Linked DNA regions of Serinibacter salmoneus. The protein of the gene in region 1 binds, or shares a complex with, the protein of each later gene. Links are inferred from orthologs where the notes say so. Each region holds a gene or a part of one and is shown on either strand. Other genes may lie near its edges.

Evidence for each region.
Region 2: the proteins of hisH (region 1) and hisF are in contact, whole or in part, in a crystal structure (PDB 6RU0), measured with the Thermotoga maritima proteins. The link is inferred for Serinibacter salmoneus from one-to-one orthologs. Residues at the interface, in WP_004080484.1 of Thermotoga maritima: Asn15, Arg18, Arg22, Arg117, Leu118, Pro119, His120, Met121, Gly122, Trp123, Asn124, Asn134, Gly135, Tyr136, Tyr138, Val140, Tyr158, Glu180, Lys181, Ser182, Ser183, Lys184, Ile185; in WP_004080486.1 of Thermotoga maritima: Met1, Leu2, Ala3, Arg5, Ser40, Glu41, Asp45, Glu46, Ala70, Glu71, Ile73, Asp74, Ile75, Pro76, Phe77, Asp98, Lys99, Ser122, Gln123, Glu161, Thr195, Leu196, Asn247, Arg249, Glu251.

What each region holds. Positions count from the first base shown.
Region 1 is NZ_PDJD01000001.1:1,085,864-1,099,832, forward strand. What follows is about bases 5,484-8,483. They hold hisH (imidazole glycerol phosphate synthase subunit HisH), read left to right. Parts: upstream 5,484-6,653; coding sequence 6,654-7,313; downstream 7,314-8,483. Other genes in these bases: hisB (imidazoleglycerol-phosphate dehydratase HisB), read left to right, coding at 5,484-5,923; ATL40_RS04740 (hypothetical protein), read left to right, coding at 5,920-6,657; priA (bifunctional 1-(5-phosphoribosyl)-5-((5-phosphoribosylamino)methylideneamino)imidazole-4-carboxamide isomerase/phosphoribosylanthranilate isomerase PriA), read left to right, coding at 7,359-8,102; ATL40_RS04755 (SseB family protein), read left to right, coding at 8,105-8,483. Also shown: ATL40_RS04710 (PspC domain-containing protein), read left to right, coding at 1-114; ATL40_RS04715 (RecQ family ATP-dependent DNA helicase), read right to left, coding at 162-2,285; ATL40_RS15675 (hypothetical protein), read left to right, coding at 2,176-2,403; ATL40_RS04720 (EamA family transporter), read right to left, coding at 2,477-3,472; ATL40_RS04725 (TetR/AcrR family transcriptional regulator), read right to left, coding at 3,469-4,083; ATL40_RS04730 (histidinol-phosphate transaminase), read left to right, coding at 4,182-5,315; more of hisB, read left to right, coding at 5,312-5,483; more of ATL40_RS04755, read left to right, coding at 8,484-8,920; ATL40_RS15170 (hypothetical protein), read right to left, coding at 9,020-9,763; ATL40_RS04765 (alpha/beta hydrolase), read left to right, coding at 9,931-10,716; ATL40_RS04770 (DM13 domain-containing protein), read right to left, coding at 10,732-11,376; ATL40_RS04775 (DUF1844 domain-containing protein), read right to left, coding at 11,446-11,898; infC (translation initiation factor IF-3), read left to right, coding at 12,210-13,049; rpmI (50S ribosomal protein L35), read left to right, coding at 13,144-13,338; rplT (50S ribosomal protein L20), read left to right, coding at 13,367-13,759. UniProt on the Escherichia coli protein: IGPS catalyzes the conversion of PRFAR and glutamine to IGP, AICAR and glutamate. The HisH subunit catalyzes the hydrolysis of glutamine to glutamate and ammonia as part of the synthesis of IGP and AICAR.
Region 2 is NZ_PDJD01000001.1:1,483,587-1,497,508, reverse strand. The notes cover bases 5,587-8,539. They hold hisF (imidazole glycerol phosphate synthase subunit HisF), read left to right. Parts: upstream 5,587-6,654; coding sequence 6,655-7,425; downstream 7,426-8,539. Other genes in these bases: hisI (phosphoribosyl-AMP cyclohydrolase), read left to right, coding at 8,168-8,539; ATL40_RS06565 (maleylpyruvate isomerase family mycothiol-dependent enzyme), read right to left, coding at 7,452-8,093; ATL40_RS06575 (FKBP-type peptidyl-prolyl cis-trans isomerase), read left to right, coding at 5,718-6,599; pafA (Pup--protein ligase), read left to right, coding at 5,587-5,704. Outside these bases: arc (proteasome ATPase), read left to right, coding at 1-951; depupylase/deamidase Dop, read left to right, coding at 997-2,580; ATL40_RS06595 (ubiquitin-like protein Pup), read left to right, coding at 2,612-2,791; prcB (proteasome subunit beta), read left to right, coding at 2,821-3,627; prcA (proteasome subunit alpha), read left to right, coding at 3,624-4,328; more of pafA, read left to right, coding at 4,325-5,586; more of hisI, read left to right, coding at 8,540-8,572; ATL40_RS06555 (anthranilate synthase component I), read left to right, coding at 8,583-10,136; ATL40_RS06550 (Trp biosynthesis-associated membrane protein), read left to right, coding at 10,133-10,672; ATL40_RS06545 (HGxxPAAW family protein), read left to right, coding at 10,782-11,075; ATL40_RS06540 (hypothetical protein), read left to right, coding at 11,081-11,455; ATL40_RS06535 (DUF4190 domain-containing protein), read left to right, coding at 11,495-12,031; ATL40_RS06530 (DUF2752 domain-containing protein), read left to right, coding at 12,033-12,467; indole-3-glycerol phosphate synthase TrpC, read left to right, coding at 12,559-13,371; trpB (tryptophan synthase subunit beta), read left to right, coding at 13,464-13,922.

The DNA.
Region 1 (13,969 bases):
TGGATCCTGCTGCCGTGGCAGGACGGCTCGATCCCGCTGCAGCGATGGCTGGGTGGGCCCTCGGGTGGGTCGAGCCAGGGCGGCTCGACCCAGGACGCCCCGCCCAGCGTCTGAGCAGTGTCTCCGCAGTGCCCGAGCACTGGTGCGGTGCGCGGCTGGCGCTACCGGACGCCGAGCACGAACGGCAGCACCGCCGCGGCGCCCGCGAGTCGCAGTTCGCGTGCTGCCACGGTGAGGGTCCACCCGGAGTCGGTGTAGTCGTCCACGAGCAGCACGCGCCGCCCGGGTAGGCCCTCGCGTGCGGCCGGGCTGAGGTCGAGCACCAGGCGGTGCGCCACCGTGCTCAGGCGCTGAGCCGAGTTCACGTCGTGCCGCCCCGGTGGGATGTGCTTGCGCGGGGCGATCCGCCCCACCATTGGGACACCGAGCACGCTCGCCGCGCCGTGTGCGAGATGGGAGCCCAACCTCGGGCGGGTCGCGGACTCCACCACGACCACGCCCGCGACCTCCAACCCGGACTCGCGCCACCGGGTGAGCACCGCGCGCACCGCCGCGCGCAGGTCCGGTGGCACCACGTCGTCGGCCGCCTGCTCCGATAGGCACGACCGCACCCGGCCGGCCAGGCCGATGCCGTCCATCCGCGCCACGCCCATGCCGGGTTCGGCGCGCTCCTCCACGCCCAGTCGGCCCGCGAGTTCGATGCCGAGCGTGGGCATCCCCGAGGGCCACTGCCGCCGGGGGGTGATGTCCACGCCGGCGCGCGCGAGGGCCGTGCGGGCCTCCTCGACCTCCTCGCCCTGGGGGAGCGGCGGCACGAAGGTGCCGGCGCACAGGTCGCAGCGCCCACAGCGCCACCCGGGGGTGAGCTCCGGGTCGTCCAGGTCCGCTCGCAGGAACGCCAACCGGCAGGCGGATGTCTCCAGCGCCTCGTAGTCGAGCATCGCGCGCTGCTCGTCCCGGCGGGCGCGCTCCACCCGCTCGTAGCGGGTGGCGTCGTACTCCCACTCCTGCCCCGTCAGGCGCCAGCCGCCGCGCACCCGCTCCACGGCGCCGTCCACGTCCAGGACGGTGAGCATCATCTCCAGCCGGGAGCGGCGCAGGTCGACCGCGGTCTCCAGGGCGGGCAGGGAAGCGGTGCGGTCCGGGGCGTCGGCCAGGGCGGCGAGTACGGCGCGCACGGTCTCCTCGCCGGGGAAGGCGAGGGAGCCGAAGTAGTCCCAGATCGCGCGGTCCTCCTCGCCCGGCACGAGGACCACCTCGGCCCGAGCCACGCCACGCCCGGCACGGCCGATCTGCTGGTAGTAGGCGATGGGCGAGCTCGGGGCCCCCAGGTGCACCACGAACCCCAGGTCCGGCTTGTCGAAGCCCATCCCGAGCGCGGAGGTGGCGATGAGCGCCGTCACGCGGTTGGCGAGCAGGTCCGCCTCGAGGCGTTCGCGTTCGGCGGGGTCGGTGGCGCCGGTGTAGGAGGCCACGTTGACGCCAGCGGCGCGCAGTTGGCTCGCGACCTGCTCGGCCATGGCCACCGTGAGGGTGTAGACGATCCCGGACCCGGTGCCCTCCTCACGGGAGGCGAGGTAGCGCTGCAGCCAGGCCAGGCGCACCGCCGCATCGGCGCGGGGCGTGACGGCCAGGCGCAGCGACTCTCGGTCCAGGCTGCCGCGCAGCACCAGTACGTCACTGCTCTCAACGCTCTGCTCGGCACGCACCCCGAGCTGTTCGGCCACGTCCGTGACGACCCGGTCGTTCGCGGTCGCGGTGGTGGCCAGTACCGGGGTGCCCTCGGGCAGGTCGGTCAGCAGGGTGCGGATCCGGCGGTAGTCCGGCCGGAAGTCGTGGCCCCAGTCGGAGATGCAGTGCGCCTCGTCCACCACCACCAGTCCGGCGGTGTCGGCGAGGTGGGGAAGGACCTCGGCGCGGAAGGCGGGATTGTTCAGGCGCTCGGGGGAGCACAGCAGCACGTCCACCTCGCCCTCGGCGATGCGCTGGTAGATCTCCTCCCACTGTGTGGTGTTCGCGGAGTTGATGGTCTCCGCGCGGATCCCGGCCCGGGAGGCCGCGGCGATCTGGTCGCGCATCAGCGCGAGCAGCGGGGAGATGATGACCGTGGGTCCCTCGCCGCGCTCCCGCAGCAGGGCGGTGGCCACGAAGTAGACCGCGGACTTGCCCCACCCGGTGCGCTGCACCACCAGGGCCCGGCGCTGCTGGGCGACCAGCGCCTCGATGGCCCGCCACTGGTCCTCGCGTAGGGCGGCATCCTCCCGCCCGACGAGGCGGCGCAGCACCTGCTGCGCCTGGTCCTTCAGCGACTGGTCCCTCAGCGACTCATGCTCCAGCGCGCGGGCCGTCTGGTCGCTCGTGGCCGTCTCGCCGGTGGGTGTGGTGCTCATGTCCTCAGGCTAGGGCGAGCCCCCGACATCCAGGACCGGGCGCGCTTGCCCTGTGGATTGTCCACCGACGGACCTACCGGCCTCGCTCAGGACGGAGAATCCGTCGCGGTGACAGCACCGTCCATGCATTCGCCCAGGTCACGCGCATTCTGGAGCGTCGGCGTGCCCGTGGCGCTCGCGGATTCTCCGTCCGCAGCGAGGTGCTGGGCCTCCTCGCTCGAGCCCACGGCGAGCAGCACGAGCGCGAGGGCGATGATCCCCAGCCCGAGCCAGCCCAGCGGCGCGAGCCGTTCACCGACGACTGCCACGGCCAGCAGCGCCGCGACAGCGGGTTCGGCGAGGGTGACGGTGGTGGCGGTCGAGGCGCTGGTGCGGGCGAGTCCGTAGCCGAACAGCAGGTACCCGGCGAACATCGGCACGAGCGCCATGTATGCGGCCACCGCGAGGGTGCCGGGGGAGTCCAGCAGGGGTGCGCCGGTGAGCAGCAGCACCGGCATGAGCGCCAGGCCGCCGAGGCCGAACACCGACCCCATCGAGGCGCCCCGGCTGATTCCCGCCGCCATGAGCCTGCGGGCACTCGCGGAGTACGCCGCATAGGTGGCGCCGGCGAGGAGGCCGAGCCCCACCCCGAGCAATCGCTGGCCGCCGCCCTCGCCGTGCCCGGTCAGGCTCAGCAGCGCGCTGCCCACGATGCCCAGGGAGGCGGCGGCCAGCCACCGGCCGGTCGGGGGAGTGCCGCGCACCCATTCCGCGATTCCCGCGAACACGGGGGCGCTCGCCAGCGAGACCACCGTGCCGATCGCGACCCCCGCCAGGTCCATCGAGGCGTAGAACGCCAGCGGGTAGATCGCCACCGCGAACGCGCCGAGCACGATGGTGCGCGAGCGGGCCCGCAGCGCCGCCCGCTCGCGACGGATCGCGCCGAGGCCCACCAGGCCGAGCAGGATCCCCCCGATGCCCAGGGACGCCGCACCGATCGCCAGCGGCCCGGCCTGCGGCACGAACGTGGCCGCCGTGCCGGTGGTGCCCCACAGCACGGAGGTGAGCAGCAGGGCGCCGATGGCACCCGCCGAGCCCCTCACGCGCGGGCGCTCTCGGCGCGAGCGGCATCCGTGGGGCCGAGCTCGTTATCCAGGATCGCGGCGATGAGGGTGCGTGCGCGCCGCAGCCGCGCGGAGTCGCCCTCCAGGCCGGCGCGGGTGGTGGCGCCCTCCAGCAGGAAGGCGATGTGCTCGGCGACCTCGGCGGCGCGCGCCGGTGCGAGGTCCTCGGCGAGGTGGCCGCACAGGATCGCCTCCACCTCCTCCTTGTGGGTGCGCACCGCCTCCCGGCCCGGATCCTGCGGCCCGAGCTCCGCGGCGGCGTTCAACAGTCCGCAGCCCCGATAGGGCGACCCGGCGGCCTGCGGCAGGTGCGCGTGGTCGAGGTAGGCGTCCACGACGGCGAGGACCCCCTCCCGTGGTCCTCGCGCCGTCGCGAGGCGCTCGCGGTACAGGGCGAGCCATTCCTCGTGACGTTCGGCGAGGTAGGCGAGCACGAGGGCGTCCTTGGAGGCGAAGTTGTTGTACAGGCTCATGCGGGCGACGCCGGCGCGTGCGGTGACCGCATCGATGCCGGTGGCCGTCATGCCGTTCTCGTAGAACAGTTCCGCGGCGGCGCGCAGCAGGCGCTCGCGGGCGGGTGTGCGGGCCATGGGGCTCCTAGGTAGACCGATCTGCCTAATATAGCAGCGGCCCGCCCGCCGTGGACACCCCGACCCCGCCGACACCCCGGCCGATAGACTCGGGCGCCGTGACGAGCCCCGCCCTGCCCGAGCCCGACGTGCGCCTGCCCGTGCGCCCCGAACTGGCCGACGAGCAGCCCTACGGCGCCCCGCAGCTCGATGTGCCGGTGCTGCTCAACGTCAACGAGAACCCCTACCCGCCGAGCCCGGCCGTGATCGACTCGATCGCCCGCGCCGCCGCCGAGGCCGCGTCCGGCCTCAACCGCTACCCGGACCGGGAGTTCCTCGACCTGCGGGCCGACCTCGCGGACTACCTGCTCGAGGAGTCCGGCGCGCACCTCGCTCCCGAGCAGGTGTGGGTCGCCAACGGCTCCAACGAGGTGATGTTGCACCTCCTGCAGGCCTTCGGCGGACCGGGCCGCACCGCGCTGTCCTTCGCGCCCACCTACTCCATGTACCCGGAGTACGCCCGCGACACCCACACCGCCTGGGTCACGGGGAACCGCGAGCAGGACTTCACCATCGATCCCGAGCGGGCGGTGAGCCTCATCCAGGAGGTGCGCCCCGCCGTCGTGCTCCTGCCCAGCCCGAACAACCCCACCGGCACCGCGCTGCGGCCGGAGGAACTGAACCCGATCCTGGCCGCCGCCCGCACCAGCGGGCCCGACGGCGCCGCGAGCGTGGTCGTGGTGGATGAGGCCTATGCCGAGTTCCGCCGCACCGGCACCCGCAGCGCCCTGGACCTCCTCGCGGACAACCCGCACCTGGCCGTCACCCGCACCCTGTCCAAGGCCTTCGGGATGGCGGGCGCGCGGGTGGGGTACCTCGCGGCCTCCACCGACCTCGTGGACCGCCTGCGGGTGGTCCGGCTGCCCTACCACCTCTCCGCCGTGACCCAGGCGGTCGCACGCGCCGCGCTGACCCACCGCGCCGAGCTCATGGCGCAGATCGCCTCCCTGCGCACCGAGCGCGACGCCCTGGCGACCTGGCTGACCGAGCAGGGACTGCAGGTCGTCACCAGCGACGCGAACTTCGTCTTGTTCGGTAGGTTTGAGGACAGGAACGCGATCTGGCAGGGCCTGCTGGACCGCGGGGTGCTGATCCGCCAGACCGGCCCGGAGGGTTGGTTGCGCGTCTCGGTCGGCACGCCGCAGGAGATGGCCCGGTTCCGCACCGCACTAGGAGAGGTACGGCAGGCATGAGCGAGCTGACGCGGCGCACCGCGCGCATCGAACGCACCACCAAGGAATCCACCGTGATGGTCGAGCTCGACCTCGACGGCACGGGTGTGGTCGACATCGACACCTCGGTCGGCTTCTGGGACCACATGCTGACCGCGCTGGGCACCCACGCCCGGTTCGACCTGACGGTGCGCGCCAGCGGCGACACCCACATCGACGTGCACCACACCGTGGAGGACACCGCGATCGTGCTCGGCGAGGCGCTGCGCCAGGCCCTGGGCGACAAGACCGGTATCGCCCGCTTCGGTGATGCGATGGTGCCGCTGGACGAGGCCCTGGCCCAGGCGGTGGTCGACATCTCCGGCCGGCCCTACTGCGTGCACAGCGGTGAACCCGAGGGGCAGGAGTACCACCTCATCGGCGGCCACTTCACCGGCTCCCTGACCCGGCACGTGCTGGAGTCGCTCGCCCTGCACGCGGGCATCTGCCTGCACGTGCGGGTGCTCGCCGGGCGCGACCCGCACCACATCGTGGAGGCCCAGTTCAAGGCCCTCGCCCGCGCCCTGCGCGCCGCGATCGCCCCGGACGATCGCGTCATCGGGGTGCCCAGCACCAAGGGGGCGCTATGAGCACCGACCGCCCCGAGGACGGCGACGACCTGGGAGACCTGGGCGACGTCGTCGTGCCCGATGATCTCTCCTCCCTCTTCGCCGACGACGACGCGGCGCAGCCGGGTGCACCGGCCGAGCCCGAGGCGGAAGCAGGCGGGGGGCCCGACGGCGAGGCCACCACGGCCGCCGACGCTGCCCCCGCCGACGCCGCCGGGGCGGGCGCAGGCGCGGGTGATGAGCAGCCGGCCGAGCCCAAGGTCATCCGCACCACGGCGGTGGTCCTCACGGCGGTGCGACAGGCCAAGATGCTCGCCGGTCTGCTCGCGCTGACCGGCATCGAGGCGGCCGTGGTGCCCAGCACCCGCGGCGCGCTGGCGGTGCGGTACGTGGAACAACTGGAGTCCGAGACCGATCCCGCCGAGTTGCTCGACGGCGTGCCCCGGGACGCCGAGGCGCTCGGCGCCGCGCTCTCGGTCGCCACCCGCAGCGAGGTGGTGCTGCTGGCCGCGCGGGTGGACGAGGTCGGCGGCGAGGTCACCGGCCAGGTCCGCGCCCGTCGCTACCGCGGCGGTCAGAAGGCGGGCGAGCCGCCGCCCGGGCTGGTGCTGGCGCAGGCCGATCCGGTCGCGGAGCGGCTCCTCATCGGCCTCGTCCAGGCACCGGAGGTCACCGGGTACATCTCCTCGGCAGACCTCGGGAAGCAGCAGCGTGGCCGGGGCCTGTTCCGCCGTCGCCGCGAGGAGGACTCGTGAGCGCGTCCGATGTGACTGCGCCCAACGTGGTGGTGCTGGACTACGGCTCCGGGAACACACACTCGGCCGTGCGCGCCCTGGAGCGCGCCGGCGCCCGCGTCGCCCTGACCGCCGATCACGAGGCCGTGGCGCGCGCCGACGGTCTCGTGGTGCCCGGGGTGGGAGCCTTCGCCGCCGTGATGGAGCAACTGCTCGCGGTGGGCGGGGACCGCATGATCGACCGGCGCCTGTCCGGTGGGCGGCCAGTGCTCGGGATCTGCGTGGGCCTGCAGGTGATGTTCGATCGCGGTGTGGAGCACGGCGAGGAGACCGAGGGCCTGGGGCAGTGGCCCGGCGTGGTGGAGCGTCTGCCCGCCGAGATCGTGCCCCACATGGGCTGGTCCACCGTGCGAGCGCCGCAGGACTCCGCGCTGTTCGCCGGGGTGGAGGCGGAGCGGTTCTACTTCGTGCACTCCTACGGCGTGCTCACCGACCCCTCACAGGTGCTCGGCGGTGGGGACACCCCGTTCGCGCCGCCCCGGGTCACCTTCGCCGACCACGGTGCCCCGTTCGTGGCGGCCGTGGAGAACGGCCCCCTGACCGCCACCCAGTTCCACCCCGAGAAGTCCGGCGACGCCGGTGCGCGCCTCCTGCGCAACTGGGTGGACACGCTCTGAGACCCCTCCCGACGGCGATCGTCGGGCACCGAACGAAGGAATGACGTGACCGATCAGCCTGTGCTCCAGCTCCTGCCCGCCGTGGACGTGACCGAGGGGCAGGCCGTGCAGCTCGTGCAGGGCGTGGCGGGCTCCGGCGGCCAGTACGGCGACCCGTACGAGGCCGCGATGCGCTGGGTGGACGCCGGGGCGCCGTGGCTGCACCTGGTGGACCTGGATGCCGCCTTCGGTCGCGGCTCCAACCACGAGCTGCTCGCCTCGATCGTGGAGCGGGTCGCCGGCCGGATCCAGGTGGAGCTCTCCGGCGGGATCCGCGACGACGCCTCCCTGCGCCGCGCGCTGGCCACCGGCGTGCGCCGCGTGAACATCGGCACCGCCGCCCTGGAGAACCCCGCCTGGACCGCCGAGGCCATCGCCGAGCACGGCGACCGGATCGCGATCGGCCTGGATGTGCGCGGCACCCGCCTGGCGGCCCGCGGCTGGACCCAGGAGGGCGGGGAGCTGGACGACGTGCTGGCCACTCTCGAGGCGGCCGGGTGCGCGCGGTACGTGGTCACCGATGTGACCAAGGACGGCACCCTGCGCGGCCCGAACATCGACCTGCTGCGGCACGTGTGCGCCGCCACCGACTCGCCCGTCATCGCCTCCGGCGGGATCTCCACGCTGGAGGACCTGCGTGCGCTGCGCGCACTGGTGGGCGAGGGCGTGGAAGGGGCGATCGTCGGAACCGCCCTGTACTCCGGTGCCTTCACCATCGATGAGGCGCTCGACGTGGCCGGGCGGGCCTGAGCATGGGCGCCGCGGACTTCCTTCCCCGCTCCGGGCAGCAACGCGGCCGCGAACTGCCGCCGGCCTCCCCGTTCGCGGGTGACGACGGCTCCTGCCCGCCCGCCCTCGCGCAGGCGCTGGCCACCGAGGGACCCGAGCGCATCGACGCGGTGGTGGCAGCGCTGGCGACCTCGCGCGTGCTCGTGCCGGTGGTGGCGCACGAGGAGACCGACCACGAGGAGGCGATCCGCAAGAAGTTCTCCGGTGGGAACTCGCATGCGGACCCCGGTGCCAGCGGTGCGAGCGGGCTGGAGGAGGCCGATGCCGCGTTCGAGGAGGAGCGGCACGCCTCCGCCTCGATGGTGACGGTGAAGTCACCCGACGGCCGGGAGGCACTGCCGATCTTCTCCAGCGTGGACGCGATGCGCCGCTGGCGCGCCGACGCCCGGCCGGTCCCGCACCAGGCGGTGCGGGCCGCGATGGCCGCGGTGGACGAGGCCGGTGGCGTCATGGTGCTGGACGCCGGTGACCCCGCGCCCGCCTTCGTGCCCCGCCCCGCGGTGTGGGCGCTGGCACGCGGTGAGCAGTGGACGCCCTCGCCGCGCGACCCCGCCGTGGTCGAGGAGATCCAGCGGGTGGTCGGCGCCGTCGAGGGGGTGCGCGCCGTCCAGGTGCAGCCGGGCGGTCGCGCCGAGGTGAAGGTGGCCCTCGCCGTCGTGGCAGGACTGACCCGGGAGCAGGTTCAGCAGGTCGCCGGGGCGGCCGCCACAGCGTTGGGGGAGAGCGCGCTCGTGGCCGAGCGGGTGGACTCCGTGGAGCTGGCGCTCACGACCGCCTGAGGACCGCGAGGCCGTGGCGCACGCGGCGGGTACGTGGCCGCAGGCCACGTACCCGCCGCCGAAGCCACGGATTCGCGGTGCCGAGGTCCGCGGAGCGGGTCAGGAGGTGCGGCGTGCCGCGGCGATCGCGCCGCCGACGGCGTGGGTGGTCGCCTCCAGTGCGGAGGCACCGAGTTCACCGAGGCCGAGCGCCGTGCGGGCGGCGGTCTCCGCGCCGGTCACGGCGGTGTGGGTCGCGGCATCGGTGGCGTGCCCGAAGGCGCCCGAGGCCAGCTCTGCCGCCCGGGTGAAGGCCCCCGCGGCGTGCGAGGCGGCGTGCGTGAACGCGCCAGCGGCGTGGGAGGCCACGCCGGTGACGGACTGCGCCACCGTCTGGGTGACCGAGCCGAACGCCTCGGCGCCGGTGCGCACCACGGCCTCGGTGCCCGAGGAGATCGCGCGGATCGCCGCCACCGAGGCGAGCGAGGCCACCACGCACCCGGCGAGGCTCGCGCCCGCGAGGATCACGATGTTCGCGTCCACCGCGGGTCGCCAGGTGGCCTCACCGTTGCTCATCACGTAGGCGCCCGCGGGCCACCCGACGCTGGTGAACCCGCCGCCGCCACCGGAACCCTCGCCGTCGGAGGCGATCTCCTCGACCACCTCGCCGTCGGCGTCGGTCACCTCGATCGCATCGGTCGGGACCGGGCCCTCGCCCATGCCGACGCCGTGCACGCCGATGACGGTGGCGACGGGGATGAGGGTGACGCCCTCGGCGGTCACGGGCTCGCCGTACACCCGGGAGATCCCGAGGGAGTTCTTGGCGGCATCGGTGAGGTTGGTCAGGACGGAGGCGATCGACATGACGGGCTCCCTGGGGGCGGGGTGCTGGATGCGGGTACTCACTGGCAGGCTAGCAACGCGACGCGGCACTCGCCCGGTGCGACACGGTGCGACACGGTGCGACGCGGCGCGGGCGATCGCGCAGGCGGTGGCACCCGGCGCCCGCGGCCACGGGGCAGGATGGGGGCATGGCCCTCGCACGCGTATACCTCTACTCCGACGCCCTCGGGATGAGCACCTCGGTCTCGGTGATCCTCCCGCAGGAGACCCACAACCAGATCGGCATGGTGGGGGAGCGCGGCGCGGGGGAACCCCCGGTGCTGTACCTCCTGCACGGGCTGTCGGACGACGACACCATCTGGGGTCGGCGCACCTCGATCGAGCGGTACGCGGCCGAGGAGGGCCTCGCGGTCGTGATGCCCCGGGTCGAGCGCAGCTTCTACCACGACATGGCGCACGGCGAGCGGTACTGGACCTACCTCTCGGAGGAACTCCCGGCGCTGATGCACCAGTTCTTCCGTCTCTCCGCCCGCCGCGAGGACACCTTCGTGGCGGGACTGTCGATGGGCGGCTACGGCGCGTTCCGGTGGGCGCTGCGCAAGCCGGAGGCCTTCGCGGCGGCCGCGAGCCTGTCGGGGGCCCTGGACGTGGCCGACCCCGTGATGCGCGCCGGGCGGCCGGAACTCTACGCCACCGTCTGGGGCGAGCACGAGGTGGCCGGCAGCGAGGCGGATCTCCTCACGCTGCTGCGTCAGGCCGATCCGGCCGCCCTGCCCGCCCTGTTCCTGGCGTGTGGGGACGATGACGACCTGCGCCCGAGCAACGAGCGCTTCCTGGCGCTGGCCGCCGAACGCGGGATTGCCCTGACCACCCACCTGGGACCGGGACAGCACGTGTGGGAGTACTGGGACCAGCGCATCCAGGACGTGCTGGTGTGGTTGCGTCAGGTGCGCGGACTCCCGACCCGGGGTTGAGGGGCGTTACGGGCGCTACGCGGCGAGGAGTTCGGCTGCGCCGAAGGAGACCGCGAACCGGGCGCACCAGATCGACACGCTCTGGAACTTGCTGACGTCCACACCCTCGGGGATCTCGTACACCTGGTCCCCGACGTTCCCCTTCAGCGCGCCCAGCTCCACGTACTCGCCGTCGTCGAACACGTGCCAGCCGGCGGTGCCCTCGATCACCGGCTGGTCGGTGAGCCACACGTGCAGGTCCGGTCCGTCGCTGGTCTCCAGGGCCGCGATCGCGAGCACCACGCTGCCGTCGGGCTGTTCCACCAGGCTCGCGGCGCCGGTGGTGGCGTGCTCATGGGTGATGAACGAGCCCTCGGCGAGCGTGGTGTAGGTGGGTTCCGGGCTCGGTGTGGTGGGCGACGGCGTGGGGCTCGGTGTGGTGGGCGACGGCGTGGGGCCGGCCTCCGCGGCGGTGGTCGCCTCCGCGGCGGATGCGCTGGGCTCGGTGCTCGGCTCGGCGGTGGAGGCGATCGCCACCGGCGGCAGGTCCTCGTCCACCACGGTCGTGGTGAAGGCTCGCCAGGGCTGGAAGAGGTAGGCGAGGATCGCGAGGAGTACGACGGCGATGCTCGCCCCCGCGATCCACAGGGTGCGTCGAGTGGTGGTCGGGGTGGCGCTCATCGGTGCTCCAGTTCGGGAGGGGCCGGGATGTGGGTCGCCGGCCCGAGCGCACCGGCGTGCAGGTGCGGATCAGCGCACGGGACCGGTGAACTTCTCCCCGGGACCCTCACCGGGGGCATCGGGGTAGGTGGAGGCCTCACGGAAGGCCAGCTGCAGCGAGCGCAGGCCGTCGCGCAGCGGTCGTGCGTGGCGGTCCCCGATCTCGGGTGCGCCGGCGGTGACGAGCCCGGCCAACGCGGTGATGAGCTTGCGGGCCTCGGCGAGGTCCATCATGTCCACGCCGCGCACACCGTCCTCATCGGGCGCGAGCCCGCACTTCACGGCGGCGGCGCTCATCAGGTGGACGGCGGCAGAGCCGATGATCTCCACGGCGGTCGCCTGGGCGATGTCGATCACCGCCTCGCCGACCAGGGCATGGTCGGTGTCGTCAGTGGCGTCGGTCCCGTCAGTGGCGTCGGTCTCGGGCGTTGCTCGGAAGGTGGCGTCGGCGCCGCGGGCGCCGCGGCTGTGCTGCTCGGTCACATCTGGTAGTCTTACACGTCGACCGATCGGCTTCGCCGTGCGCCTCTTCCGGGGGCGTGTGAGCGAGGTCGATGTGCAAGCGGAGTCCATCCCACCTCGTCCCGGGTCCGACCGGGTCAGGTTCCAGGTCGGAGCGCCACGCCGCGCCCTCGGGCGTCGGTGGCGTTCCACGGCATCGCCAGGTGGCGGCGCCGACCTGATGGCCTCCGCGTGCACCGCACCCGGGGGCCTTTCCCGTGTGTGAGGTCGCAACGACACACGAGACCAAGGAGCACAGCATCAGCGAGACTCGCATCAACGAGCGTATTCGCGTGCCCGAGGTGCGTCTCGTCGGCCCGAACGGTGAGCAGGTCGGCATCGTTCGCGTCGAGGACGCCCTGCGTCTGGCAGAGGAGGCGGACCTCGACCTCGTCGAGGTGGCACCGAGCGCACGTCCCCCGGTTTGCAAGCTCATGGACTACGGCAAGTTCAAGTACGAGGCCGCCCAGAAGGCGCGCGATGCGCGTCGCAACCAGGCGAACACCGTGCTGAAGGAGATCCGTTTCCGCCTCAAGATCGACGCGCACGACTACGAGACCAAGAAGGGTCACGTGGAGCGCTTCCTCGGGGCGGGGGACAAGGTCAAGGTCATGATCATGTTCCGCGGACGCGAGCAGTCACGCCCCGAGATGGGCATCCGGCTGCTGCAGCGGCTCGCGGAGGACGTGATCGAGCTGGGCACGGTGGAGTCCTCGCCGCGGCAGGACGGCCGCAACATGACCATGGTGCTCGCGCCGACCAAGCGGAAGTCCGAGGCACGCGACGAGAAGCGTGGCAAGGCCCGTCCGAACGCCCGTGGCCGCGACCGCCAGCAGACCGCACCTGAGCAGCCGGAGGCGAACGAGCAGGTGCAGGAGCCCAGGCAGACCGAGGCTGCTCCGGCACCGCAGCAGGCCCCCGCGCCTGTCGCTGCCGAGGTTCCCGCCGAGCCCGCAGCGGCCGCCGAGCCCGCACCGGCCGCCGAGGCACCGACCGATGCCGCGCCGGCCGCCCCGGCGAAGCCTCGGCCCGCGACCCCGCGCCCGGCACCCAAGCCGGTCGCGAAGCCCGCGGCTGCCAAGCCCAAGCCTGCGGCGCGTGCACCGCGCCCCGGGCCGCGCAAGCCCGCCTGACCCAGGCGGACCGAACTCCCGGAGCGGCGCCCCGCACCGGATATGTACGACCAGCAAGCCCCGCACCCCGTGCGGCCGACGACAGGATGGCGAGATGCCGAAGAACAAGACGCACTCCGGTGCCAAGAAGCGCTTCCGGGTGACCGGCAGCGGCAAGATCATGCGCGAGCGCACGGGTGTGCGTCACCTGCTCGAGCACAAGACGTCCACCCGCAAGCGTCGTCTCGGCTCGGACGCGGTCGTGGCTCCGGCCGACGTCCGCAAGGCCAAGAAGCTTCTCGGCCGCTGAGCCGGGTCAACAACGTTAGGAGACTCACGTGGCACGCGTGAAGCGGGCGGTCAACGCCCAGAAGAAGCGCCGGGTTACCCTCGAGCGCGCCTCCGGCTACCGCGGGCAGCGTTCCCGCCTGTACCGGAAGGCGAAGGAGCAGGTCACCCACTCCCTCACCTACAGCTACCGCGACCGTCGCGCCAAGAAGGGTGACTTCCGTCGCCTGTGGATCCAGCGCGTCAACGCCGCGGCCCGCGCCAACGGCCTGACCTACAACCGGTTCATCCAGGGCCTGAAGGCCGCGGAGATCGAGGTCGACCGTCGGATGCTCGCCGAGCTCGCCGTCAACGACCCGGCCGCGTTCACCGCGCTGGTCGAGCTCGCGAAGGCTGCTCTGCCGGAGGACGTCAACGCGCCGAAGGCCGACTCCGCCGCCTGAGGCTGAGGCACTCACGAGGCCCGCTCCCGTTCCGGGGGCGGGCCTCGTTGCGTCTCCGGGGAGAGTCGAGACCCTCGGCCGGTGAGAGAGCCTGATTGAGTCGAGAGAGCCCCGCAGTGGGACTCTCTCGGGTGAAGGAGACTCTCTCGTGAGGAGGACCGGGTGATGCGCCATTTGTTCTAGTGAAACTAGAACTATATGCTGGTGCTC
Region 2 (13,922 bases), 400 kb from region 1 along the record:
CCGCCGGGATGCGGGAAGACCCTGATCGCCAAGGCGGTGGCGGCGTCGCTCGCGCGGCGTGCGGGCGAGCGTGCCGGCGCCGAGGCGGTCCGGTCGGCCTTCCTCAACGTCAAGGGTCCGGAACTGTTGAACAAGTTCGTCGGCGAGACCGAGCGGCACATCCGCCTGATCTTCTCGCGCGCCCGCGAACGCGCCTCCCAGGGCGTGCCCGTGGTGGTGTTCTTCGACGAGATGGAGTCACTGTTCCGCACCCGCGGCACCGGCATCTCCTCGGATGTGGAGACCACGGTCGTGCCGCAACTGCTTGCGGAGATCGACGGCGTGGAGCGGCTGGAGAACGTGATCGTGATCGGGGCCTCCAACCGGGAGGACATGATCGACCCCGCGATCCTGCGCCCGGGACGCCTGGACGTGAAGATCAAGATCGAGCGTCCCGACGCCGTGGCCGCGAAGGACATCTTCGGCAAGTACCTCACCGAGAACCTGCCGCTGCACCCCGATGACCTCGCTCGGCACGGGGGCGACGCCGCACGGGCCGTGGCCGGCATGGTCGAGGCCACGGTGGAGCGGATGTACCACACCGGCCCCGAGAACGAGTTCCTCGAGGTCACCTACGCCAGTGGCGATCGAGAGGTGTTGTTCTTCAAGGACTTCGCCTCGGGAGCCATGATCCGCAATGTCGTCGACCGCGCCAAGAAGTCAGCGATCAAGGCGCTCCTGCAGGGAGGGCCGCGGGGGATCAGCGTCCAGCACCTGTTGGACGGTGTCGCGGCGGAGTTCCACGAGAACGAGGACCTGCCGAACACGACGAACCCGGACGACTGGGCCCGCGTGTCCGGCCGCAAGGGCGAGCGCATCGTCTTCATCCGCACGATCGTGCAGAAGAAGAGCGCCGGCTCCCAGGCCCCGCGCGCCGTCGAGACGGCCGCTAATCCCGGCCAGTACCTGTAGTCCCGCAGCCTGCCGGCTCTGCCGGAGCACCCTAGGCTGGTGGCCGTGCCTGTGATCGGAATCGAGACGGAGTACGGGGTTCTCGGCGCGCCCGACTCCCGGGTGAACGCCATGACCGCCTCCGCGCTGGTGGTCGCCGCGTACGCCCAGGGGGACGGGGTCGCGCCCGGGGTGCGCTGGAGCTACGAGAGCGAGGATCCCCTGGCGGACGCACGCGGGTGGCACCTGGCACGCCAGGACGCGCACGCGAGTCAACTCACCGACTCCAGCATCGGGCAGGACGGTGAGATCCAGCGCCGCGCCCGCCGTGACATGGAGCCGAATGTCACCAACGTGTTGCTGACCAATGGCGCGCGGCTGTACGTGGACCACGCGCATCCGGAGTACTCCGGCCCCGAGGTCACCACCGCGCGCGATGCCGTGCTCTGGGACCGCGCGGGGGAGGAGGTCATGCTGCGCGCGGTGCGCACGCTGGCGGCGTCGCCCCACACGCCCGACATCGCGCTGTACAAGAACAACGTCGACGGCAAGGGCGCCTCCTACGGCACGCACGAGAACTACCTGGTGGACCGCGCGGTGCCGTTCGACGACCTCGTGCGGCACCTCACCCCGTTCCTGGTCACCCGACCGATCATGGTGGGTGCGGGTCGCGTGGGTCTGGGACAGGCGGGGGACGAGGCCGGGTTCCAACTCTCGCAGCGCGCGGACTACATCGAGGCCGAGGTGGGCCTGGAGACCACGCTGCGCCGACCGATCATCAACACTCGTGACGAGCCGCACGCCGATCCGCGACGCTACCGCCGACTGCACGTCATCATCGGCGATGCCAACTGTCTCGAGGTGGCGACCTACCTGAAGGTCGGCACGACCGCCCTGGTGCTGCGCGTGCTGGAGGAGGCGGAACGCGGTGGCGAGGTGCCGCTGGGGTGGGAGGGGCTCACCCTGGCGGATCCGGTGGCCGCCGTCCGGGAGGTCTCCCGTGACCTCACCCTGGAGCGGGGCCTGGAACTGATGGCGGGGCGGGACCTCACGGCCTGGGAGATCCAGCGGGCCTACCTCGAGGGGGTCGAGCAGGCACTGGGCGAGGACCTCGACGAGGACGAGCGAGAGGTGCTCCGGACATGGCGGCGGGTCCTGGACCTGTTGCGGGAGGACCGCGACGCGGCTGCGGCGGAGGTGGAGTGGCTCGCCAAGCTCCGCGTGTTGGAGGGCCTTCGGGCGCGCCACGCACTGACGTGGGACCACCCCAAGGTCCAGGCAGTGGACCTGCAGTGGTCCGATGTGCGGCCAGAGCGCGGCATCTACGCCCGACTGCGCGCCTCGGGCGCCGTTCGCACTCTCGTGACACCCGAGGAGGTGACGCGTGCCATGCTCACGCCCCCGGCTAGTACCCGGGCCTGGCTGCGCGGGGAAGCGGTCCGCCGATTCCCGCGTGCCGTGGTGGCTGCGGGCTGGGACGGCGTGGTCTTCGACCTGCCGGGGCAGGCCACGCTCCTGCGCCTGCCGATGCCGGATCCACACCGCGGCACCCGCGACCTGGTGGGTGAGGCGCTGACGGGCGCGCAGGATGCCGCGCAGTTCCTGGCCGCACTGGGCGTCACACCGACGGCGCGCGAGGATCACGCCTAAGATCGAGCACGAGACGCCAAGGAGGTAGCCCGTGGCACAGTCACAGGAACACGTCACCCCGCCCGGGGAGCCCGACGACGGCGAGCAGCCCGTCCCCAGCCACCAGGTCTCGACCCAGGCGGTGGACGATCTGCTGGACGAGATCGACGACGTGCTGGAGACGAACGCCGAGTCGTTCGTGAAGGGCTTCGTCCAGAAGGGCGGGCAGTGACCCGCACCGACCCACCGGGCGCGCACCGGATGTGGGCGGACGGCGCAGCGTCCTTCCTCGACCTGGTCCGGGATCAGGCACCGGACCGCCTGCTGGCCTGGGCGCGTGAACCCCGAGCGGGCGAGGGCGGCGAGATGGGCGCCCCCCCACTTGCCCCCCACGCCACCACGATCGTGGCGCTCACCTATCCCGGGGGCGTGGTGATGGCGGGGGACCGGCGCGCCACGAGCGGCACCCACATCGCCCATCACGAGATCGAGAAGGTCTTCCCTGCCGACGACCACAGCGCCGTGGGCATCGCCGGCGCCGCGGGTGTGGGCCTGGAGCTGGTGCGATTGTTCCAGCTCGAACTCGAGCACTACGAGAAGATCGAGGGCACGACGCTCTCGCTGGAGGGCAAGGCGAACCGGCTCGCACATCTCGTGCGTGGGAACCTGCCGCTGGCCGCTGCGCACGGGCTCCTGGCACTGCCGCTCCTGGCGGGATTCGATGCCGCGCGTGCCACGGCGAGCCTGTACTCCTTCGACGCCGTGGGCGGTCGGTACACCGAGCGCCGTTATCACGCGATCGGCTCCGGTTCCCCATTCGCGCGCGGGAGCCTCAAGGCGACCTACCGGGCCGACGGCGATGCCTCCTGGGCGATTGCCGCGGCCGTGGCGGCCCTGATGGACGCCGCGGAGGACGATTCGGCCACCGGCGGCGTGGACCTGACACGGGGCATCTTCCCCGTGGTCGCGGTGGTGGACGCCGCCGGGTACCGCCGGGTGGCCGACGGCGATCTCGCAGGCCACGTCGCTGAGATCTCGCGGTTGCGGACGGAGGCGGGCCGGGAATGAGCATGCCGTTCTACGTCGCGCCCGAGCAGTTCATGCAGGACCGCGCGGACTTCGCACGCCAGGGCATCGCGCGGGGGCGTTCGGTCGTGGTGATGTCCTACGCCGGCGGCATCCTGTTCGCGACCCACAATCCCTCCCGCGCGCTGCACAAGGTGAGCGAGATCTATGACCGGATCGCTTTCGCCGCAGTCGGCAAGTACCACGAGTTCGAGTCGCTGCGGGTGGCGGGGATCCGCTACGCGGACCTTCGCGGCTACACCTACGACCGCGCGGACGTGAACGTGCGGGGCCTGGCCACCAGCTACGCGCGTACCCTGGCGACCGTCTTCACCCAGGAGGCCAAGCCGTTCGAGGTCGAACTCGTGGTGGCGGAGGTGGCGCAGGACGTGGCCCACGACCAGATCTACCGGCTCTCCTTCGACGGGTCGCTCACGGAGACACCCGGCTACGTGGTGATCGGGGGCGATGCGGAGCAGCGCACCGATCACCTCGCCTCCTCCTGGTCGCCGGACGCGGCGTTGCCTGCGGCGCTGCGCGGCGCGCTGGCCGCGCTGGCCGTCGGTGCCGACCACGACACACCGCCGACGGGCGAACTGGAGGTGGCCGTGCTGGGCCGCTCCGGTCCGCGCCGGGCGTTCCGGCGTCTGGCGGAGGCCGACCTCGCGGGCGCACTGGACCCGGCGGGCGGCGAGCAGCCGTGAGTGAGGCCGACCGCCGGATCTTCGGGCTCGAGACCGAGTACGGCATCACGTGCGCGACCTCTGCCGGGCAGGGGATGAGCGCGGACGAAGCCGCGCGCTACCTCTTCCGCACGGTGGTCGCCTGGGGGCGCTCCAGCAACGTGTTCCTGCGCAACGGCGCCCGCCTGTACCTCGACGTGGGCAGCCACCCCGAGTACGCCACCGCTGAGTGCGACTCGATCCGGGACGCTGTGGTCCAGGACGGTGCGGGGCAGCGGATCCTGGACTCCCTCGCGCAGGACGCGAACGCTCGGATGGCAGCCGAGGGGCTGCCGGGAACCATCCACCTGCTGCGCAACAACGTGGACTCCGTGGGCAACTCCTTCGGGTGCCACGAGAACTACCTGCTGCGCCGCCGCGCGGACTTCGCCCGGACCGCCGAGGTGCTCGTCCCGTTCTTCGTGACCCGTCAGATCCTCACCGGGGCCGGGCACGTTCAGGAGGGTCCCCGCGGACCGAGGTACGTCTTCTCGCAGCGCGCCGACCACATCTGGGAGTCGGTGTCCTCGGCCACCACCCGATCGCGTCCCATCATCAACACCCGTGACGAGCCGCACGCCGATGCCGAGGCGTACCGGCGGCTGCACGTCATCGTGGGGGACTCCTCCATGGCCGAACCGACCACCATGCTGAAACTCGGGACGACCGACCTGGTGCTGCGGATGCTCGAGCACGGCGTCAGCCTGCGTGAGAGCGCGCTGGAGAACCCGGTGCGTGCCATTCGGGACATCAGTCACGACCTGACGGGCCGGGCCGAGGTGCGGCGAGCCTCCGGTGGCACGACGACGGCGATCGAGATCCAACGGGATCTGCTCGAACGCGCCCAGGCCTTCGTCGATCGCACGGGCGATGACTCCGCGAGCACCGCCTGGGTACTGCAACTGTGGGAACGTGGACTGCGCGCCGTCGAGACCGGCGATCACTCCCTCGTGGAGACGGAACTCGACTGGGCCATCAAGGAGCGCCTGATCGAGCGGTACCGGGCGCGCCACGGGATCGGCCTGGACGATCCGCGCGTCGCGCGGCTCCAGCTCGCCTACCACGACATCTCCCCGACCTCGGGCCTGTTCGCCTCGCTCACCGCGCGGGGTCTCGTGCAGCGGATCACCACCGACGAGGAACTCGAGACGGCCCGCAACATCCCGCCTCAGACCACGCGTGCGCGCCTGCGTGGGGCGTTCGTTCGGGCGGCCCAGGAGGCCCGCCGCGATCACACGGTGGACTGGGTCCACCTGAAGGTGAACGATGCCGCGCAGCGGACCGTGCTGTGCTCGGACCCGTTCCGATCCCACGACGAGCGTGTGGATCGGCTCATCGAGAACATGCAGGCGACCTAGGCACAATGGCAGCATGAAGACTCCGGGCACCCTCGTCCTCGCCGTGGCCCTGTTCCTGACCGGCTGCAGCCCGGAGGAGCCCGAGCCCGAGCCGGCCGCCACGGTCGAGGTCGCCGGGGAGTGGGGCCAGCGACCTTCCATCACGGTGCCGGAGAACCTGGAGGTGACCGAGTCCCTCACCTCGACCTTGATGACCGGGGACGGGCCGGCCGTCGAGGAGGGTGCGCCGCTCCTGCTGCACTACCGCGCGGTGAACGCCGTCACGAGCGAGGTGGCCGCGGACACCTACGAGACCCTGCCCGAGATCCGGTCGCTGACCGAGGAGGATCTCGGCGAACCGCTGTTCGACCTGCTGGACGGCGCAACCGAGGGGTCGCGCCTCATGCGCGTGGAGCTCGGGACCGCCGAGCGGCCGGATCCGCACGTGCTCGTGGTGGACGTCCTGCCGACCACGGCCACCGGAGTGCCGCGTGACCCGGTGGCAGGGATGCCGACCGTCACGGTCGAGGAGGAGGGACCCGCCGTCTCGGTCCAGGACGCGGTGGAGCCGGCCGAGGTGACCACCTCCGTCCTCCTCAAGGGCGAAGGGACACAGGTCGCCTCGGACGCCACGGTCATCGTGGGGCTCCGCGCGATCGGGTGGTCCGACGGCGAGGTCCTGGACGACACCTGGGGCCAGCCGCCCCGCGAGGTCGCGCTGACCGAGCTCCCGCCCGGGCTCAGCGCGGGGCTGGTGGAGCAGACCGTCGGCTCGCGTGTGCTGGTCGTCACCCCGCCGGCGGAGGGGTTCGACGAGACGGTCGTGTACGTCGTGGACATCCTGGCGGCATCCGGGGTGGTGCTGCCCTCGGCGACCCCCAGCGCCGAGACGACCGAGGCCGAGGAGGCCGGGTGACGCCGCAGGCGCGGGTGAGCGCGGCGGCGCGGGTGGCGCGACTACTCTGGTCATCATGAGCGTCGCCCTGCGTGTGATCCCGTGCCTGGACGTCGACGCCGGTCGGGTGGTCAAGGGAGTGCGGTTCGTGGGGCTGCGAGATGCTGGCGACCCGGTCGAACTCGCGCGCCGTTACGACGCCGACGGCGCCGACGAGGTCACGTTCCTGGACGTCAGCGCCTCCAGCTCGGACCGGGCGACGACAGTCGAGACGGTCACGAGTGCAGCCGAGCAGGTCTTCGTGCCGCTCACCGTCGGCGGCGGGGTGCGTGGCGTGGCGGACGTGGAGCGTCTGCTGCGGGCCGGCGCCGACAAGGTGGGGATCAACACGGCGGCGATCGCCCGCCCCGAGGTGATCACCGAGATCGCCCGCCGCTTCGGGAATCAGGTGGTGGTGGTCTCGGTGGACGCCCGTCGCTGCCGGGACGGTGCCGTCACGCCGTCCGGGTACGAGGTCACGACGCACGGGGGCCGGCGCGGCACCGGGATGGACGCGGTCGCCTGGGCCGCGGAGGCGGCTGACCGCGGCGCCGGGGAGGTGCTGCTGAACTCGATCGACGCGGACGGCACCACGGACGGGTTCGATCTGCCCATGCTGCGTGAGGTCCGCGCCGAGGTCGACGTGCCGCTGATCGCCAGCGGCGGCGCGGGCACGGTGCAGCACTTCGTGGAGGCAGCGGACGCAGGCGCCGACGCCGTCCTGGCGGCGAGCGTATTCCACTTCGCCACGCTGGGGATAGCCGAGGTGAAGGAGGCCCTGGCGCGCGCGGGTCACCCCGTGCGCTGAGTCGCGGCCACCACGCCGGGCCGGCCCTACCTCAGCGCCCCCGACAGCGCGGCCACGGCCTCACCGTCGCCACTCCACTGCGTGAGACTGGCCTCACCGCGCCCCCACAGCGCAAGGAGTAGTTCGACCGGTTCACCGGTCAGCACCGCCGAGGTGGCGCCGCGGCGCACCACGGCACGAGGACCCTCGGGTGTGACCAGCACCAGGCCATGGCCGTCCCGGTGACGCAGCAGCCGCATCCGTGCCATCGCGAGGCAGGACCGCCACACGGACGCGGATACGCGGGGTCCCAGGCGCGTGGGCGAGGAGGGCAGGGCCTCGCCTCGACGCACATCCTGCTCGTGCACCAGGAACTCCGTCAGGGTCGCGGCCCGCGTGGCCATCGGTGAGAACCGCCAGGGGCCCTGGGTGATCTCCTCCACGAGCCGGGTGTACCCGGGCAGCTCCGCCGCGTCGTCGGCCACCGCCCCCAGGTGACCACCCGTCACCGGGGCACGGCGCAGCAGGTCGGCGACGACCCGATGCGGTGCGCGCTCCCGCAGCATCACGTGGGCGGCGAGGTGCCGCGCCTGCCAGCCCTCGCACAACGTGGGCGAGTGGGGCGTCACGGCGGCGAGCGCCGCCGCCAGCCGGATGCGTGGGGTGGTGTCCGGGTCGTCGTGGTCCATGGCCCTATCCTCACCCGCCCGCCAGGCCCGTGCCGAGCGGTCGGCGGTGGGTGGCCGCGTGGCAGGATGACGTGGTGAGCCAATCCCGACCCGACACACCCGCCGCACCGGTCCTCGCGCCCACGATCGCCTCCAGGCTCAAGAGGGATGCGGACGGCCTCGTCGCGGCCATCGTGCAGGACCACTCGACCGACAGGGTCCTCATGCTCGGTTGGATGGACGACGAAGCGTTGCGCCGGACCCTCGCGGAGGGCCGGGTGGTGTTCTGGAGCCGCTCCCGGCAGGAGTACTGGCGCAAGGGTGACACCTCCGGTCACGCACAGTACGTGCGTGGTCTGGAGATCGACTGCGACGGCGATGCGCTCCTCGTGCGGGTGGCGCAGGTCGGCGCGGCCTGTCACACGGGTGCCCTCTCCTGCTTCGATGCGGGCGGCGAGCTGCCCGCCGTGACGTCGCTGCCGGAGCCGTCCCGTGGCTGAGGCGCCGAGCGTGGAGTTTCCTGCGGATCTTCCCAGCGGCGCCATCTGGCCCACCCTGTCGGAGTTCCGCGACCTCGGCCGCGATCACCGCGTGGTGCCGGTGGTGCGCCGCCTGCTCGCCGATGCCCTCACGCCCGTGGGGATCTACCGCGCGCTCGCCCAGGGCAGGCCTGGCACGTTCATCCTCGAGTCGGCCACGAGTGAGGGCTCGGGTGGTCGCTACAGCTTCATCGGAGTGGCCTCCCGGGCGCTGCTCACCGCTCGCGACGGCGAGGCCGCCTGGCGGGGCGACGTGCCCCGGGGGTTGCGGCACCAGGGGAATCCGCTCGAGGTCCTCGATCACGCCCTTGCCGCCCTGCGTACGGAACCGATCGCGGGGCTCCCGCCGCTGACGAGCGGTTTCGTGGGCGCCATCGGGTGGGACGCGATCCGGTACTGGGAGCCGACCCTGACCCCGACCGGGCAGGACGAGCTCGGCCTGCCCGATCTGTCCCTGGCACTGGTGGAGGACCTCGCGGTGGTGGACCACCACAGCGGCTTGGTGTGGTTGATCTCGAACGCAATCAACGCCGACGGGCTGCCGGGTGGGATCGGGGATGCCCACCGCCGCGCGGTGGGTCGCCTGGAGGACATGACGGCGGCGCTCACGCGCCCGGTGCCAGGCGGCACCATGCGTGAGGACCCCACGGCCCCGGCACCGCGCGTGCGTGCACGTTCCACCCGCGAGGAGTACGAGGACGCCGTGGAGCGGGCCAAGGAGCACATCCGCGACGGTGACGTGTTCCAGGTGGTCCTCTCCCAGCGGTTCGACGTGGAGTGCGCAGCCGAGCCGATCGACGTCTACCGTGCGCTGCGGGCACTCAACCCGAGTCCCTACATGTACTGCGTGCACCTGGAGGATGCCGAGGGGAGACCCTTCGCGGTGGTGGGTTCCAGCCCCGAGACCCTGGCGCGGGTCGAGGGTCAGGAGGTCATGACCTACCCGATCGCCGGGTCCCGGCCCCGTGGGAAGGACGCCGCGCAGGACGCGGAACTCGCCGAGGAACTGCTGGCCGATCCCAAGGAGGGCTCCGAGCACCTGATGCTGGTCGACCTCGGCCGCAACGACCTGGCAAAGGTCGCTCGTGCGGGAACCGTGGCCGTGAGCGAGTTCATGGACATCAAACGCTTCTCGCACATCATGCACATCTGCTCGACCGTCACCGGCCAGATGCGCCCGGACGCGGGAGCGCTGGACGCCCTGACGGCGACCTTCCCGGCAGGGACCTTGAGCGGAGCCCCCAAGCCTCGTGCGGTGCAGTTGATCGCGGAGCTCGAGCCGACACGCCGCGGCGTCTACGGCGGCACTGTCGGCTACGTCGACCTGGCCGGGAACCTGGACATGGCGATCGCGATCCGCACCGCGATCATCGCGCGCGGAACTGCCCACGTGCAGTCCGGTGCGGGGATCGTGGCGGATTCCCAGCCGAGCGCCGAGTTCGAGGAGTGCCGCAACAAGGCCGCCGCGGTGATCGCCGCGGTCGATCTCGCCGGCCGGTTGGCGGACCGGGACGTGCCCGAGTGACGCGGCTGCGGCTGCTGGGCGCGGTGCTGCTGCTCGCCGCGCTCGCCGCGGCCGGCGCAGCCGCGACGTGGTTCTCGGCTCCGGTGGATGCCGCGACCGGCACCATCGTGGTCTCGGCCTCCGGTTTCGAGGCGTCCCCCGTGCTCGGGGCGCTGGTGTTGGTGCTCGGTGCGGGTCTGGCGGCGCTCCTGTTGGTGCACGGCGCCCTCGCGCGGGTGGTGACGGGGGTCATGGTCCTGGCCGCGCTGTCCCTGGTGGTCGCGGGTGTCCTGGCCTGGCGTGATCCGCACGCGGCGCTGGCCTCCGCGGCCGCGCAGGCCACGGGCGTGGCGCAGGTGTCGGGCGCCGTCACCACCACGGTGTGGCCGGTCGCCTTTCTCGTGGTGGGTGTGCTGCTGACCCTCACGGTGGCAGGCCTGCTGGCTGTGCCTGCGTCCGCCGCGCGGGGAGCCCGGTACGAGCGCGACGCCCGTGGGTCGCACACGCCCGCTGACGACTGGGACTCGCTCTCGCGCGGGCAGGACCCGACCGCGTAGAGCGGTGCCGCGCGGAGCCCGCCGGTCGGCGTCGGGTCGCCGGTACACAGTAGGGTGGGGGCAGGAGATGCACGGCGGGCGCAACAGCCCCACACCCGGAGGTCGGCACGTGAGTGAGAAGTCCCTGATGCTCGTCTCGGAGGGCGGCGACGCCATCCCGCAGTACGTGCCCTTCCACAACGAGGGCAAGACGACCGCGGGTTGGCTCGTGTGCTACGGGCTGATGCTCGCTGCCACGATCGTCGGGGTGGGACTCGTCGCCCACCTCACACCCGTGTGGTGGGCCGGCATCGTGGTCGGTGTCCTCTCACTCGTCGTGGGTGGCGCGCTGCGCGCGGCAGGGCTCGGACAACCCGCACCGCACCGGGTGGATCGCGCGGGCGCGGACCACATCGCCTCCTAGTCCCCATGGCGCGCCGTTCCCGCGCGAGGGAGCACCCGGAGGTGCCCGCATACGGCACCCCGGAGCCCTTCCTGGGCGAGCCGCGAGCGGTGCCCGTGGCTGCGGACGACCTGCCCGTCGACCCACCACCGCGCTCGCGTGAGCGGGTGGTGTGGATCCGGGAGCTGGTGTCCCGTCCGCTGGTGAGCACGTCACCGTGGGTCATGGTGACCGCGGTGCTCGCGACCCTGATCGGGTTCGTCCCGCTCGCGGTGCCCGGCGTGGTGCTCGCCGGACGGGCCGCAGTGGGCCCACGGGGTGTCCGGGACCGGGCGTGGTCCCTGGCCTTCTCGCTGTTCGCCCTCGGCTGCCAGGCGGGCGTGATCGCGCTCGTCGCGTGACTACGCTGGGTGGGCAGCAGTAACGAGACAGGAGCAGCAGTGAGCAATCCCCCGGACGAACCACGCTACGGAGCGCGCCTGCCCGAGGGGCAGCAGCCGCCCGCCTCGGGCGCCTGGGGCAGCCCTCCTGGTACGAGCGGGACCCCGCAGGACCCCTACGGCACGCCGCCGGGTTACGCCGCACCGCCGAACTACTCCGCATCACCGAACTACGCCGCCCCTCCCACCCCGTACGGCACGCCGCCGGGGTACTCGGGGCGCGGAGGCGGTGGTGGGTTCGACCCGTACCGCACGGGCAAGGAGCGCAACGCCCTCGGCATCTGGTCGCTGGCGCTGGGGATCGCCAGCCTCGTGCTGTTCTGTACCACCTTGGTGGCCGCCACGATCGGACTCGCGGGCATCATCACGGGCGCCATGGGTGTCTCCGCTGCGCGCCGTGGCCTCGCGAGCAACCGGACCATGGCGATCACCGGACTGGTCCTGAGTGTGCTCGGGGCCCTCGTGGGCGTGGGCTACCTGCTCTGGGTGATGACCACCCCCGAGTACGCCGAACTGATGAACCAGCTCGTGGGTTGAGATGACCCGGGGTGCGCCGTCGGCCCATGGCCGTGCCGCGAGGGCGCAGGCCTGGTCCTTCGGTGCGCTCCTGGCGGGGGGAGTGGCGCTGGTGGTGCTCGCGGCGCCGAGCGAGCACCACTACGTGACCTGCCCGAGTCTGCTGATCGGCCTGGTCTGCCCCGGATGCGGCGGACTGCGCGCGGTGGACTCCCTCCTGCACGGTGATCTCGCCACGGCGTGGGCCTACAACCCGCTGGTGGTGGTGGGCCTGGTCGCGGTGGCCGCCGCCGTGATCCGCTGGGCCCTGGATGCGAGGGCGGGTCGTGAGCCCTGGGAGCCTCCCGCGGGTGCGGTGGTCACGCTCGGCGTGGCGGTCATCGGTTTCTGGGTGCTGCGCAACGTGCCACTGCTGGTGCCGTACCTGGGACCTCTCGCCCAGCCCGCGGCCGGGTGAGTCCGCTCTCGCCGGTGCCACGGGTCCGTGGTCCCGACCTGCCGCGCGGGGCATTAGCCTGGGAGCACGGGGTCGATCGGGAGGACACAGCGTGACAGTGTTGGAGGACATCGTTGCCGGTGTGCGCGAGGACGTCGCGGCGCGCCAGGAGCGCGTCACGCTGGAGGACCTGAAGGAACGCGCGGGCAGAGCACACCCGGCGATCTCCTGCCTCGGCCGGTTGAAGAACGACGACGGCGTGCAGGTGATCGCGGAGATCAAACGCGCCAGCCCGAGCAAGGGACCCCTGGCCCCGATCCCGGACCCTGCCGCGCTCGGTGAGGCCTACGAGTCCGGAGGGGCGTGCGCGGTCAGCGTGCTCACCGAGGAGCGCCGCTTCCTCGGCTCTCTCGCCGACTTCGATCAGGTGCGCGCTCGGATCGACATCCCCATGCTCCGCAAGGACTTCGTGGTCACCCCCTACCAGGTCTGGGAGGCCAGAGCGCACGGAGCCGATCTGGTCCTGCTCATCGTGGCGGCCTTGGAGCAGAGCGTGCTCACCTCGCTGGTGGAACGCGTCCACTCCCTGGGCATGACGGCCTTGGTCGAGGCGCACGACCAGGGTGAGGCACAGCGCGCTGTCGACGCCGGCGCCCACATCGTGGGAATCAACGCGCGTAACCTGCACACCCTGCAGGTGGATCGGCGCACCTTCGAGGAGGTGGTCCGCGTGCTGCCCGAGCATGTCGCGAAGATCGCGGAGTCGGGGGTGCGGGACGCACGCGACGTGCGGGACTACGCCCGCTCCGGTGCTGATGCCGTCCTGGTGGGGGAGAGCCTCGTGCGCTCCGCCGACCCCCGAGCCGCCGTGGCCGAGTTGGTCGCGGCCGGCTCCCACCCCTCGTTGCGCTCCACCCGTCCCTGACCGCCGCGATCCCGCCGGCGCCCGGTCCCACACCGGGTATCGAGGCGGGCCACGCCCCGCGCACCGTCCGCTCCGACGCCCAGGAAAGACTGATGTCCGACTTCGAGCCCACGCCCCCCACTGCCCCCGATCCCAGCACGATCAGCACACGATCGGCCCCCGCGCGCGACGCTCACCGAGAGACACCGCTCGCGGACGTCGCCGGACCGTACTTCGGGGCCTACGGTGGCCGCTACGTGCCCGAGGCGCTCATCGCCGCGCTGGACGAGCTCACCGACGCCTGGGAGAAGGCGGGCACCGATCCGCAGTTCGCGCGCGAGCTCGCGGCGCTGCACCGGGACTACACCGGGCGGCCCTCACCGTTGACCGAGGTGCCCCGGTTCGCCGCCCATGTGGGATCGGGCGTGCGGGTGTTCCTCAAGCGCGAGGACCTCAACCACACGGGTTCGCACAAGATCAACAACGTCCTCGGCCAGGCGCTGCTGGTCAAGCGCCTCGGCAAGACCCGGCTCATCGCGGAGACCGGTGCCGGTCAGCACGGGGTGGCCACG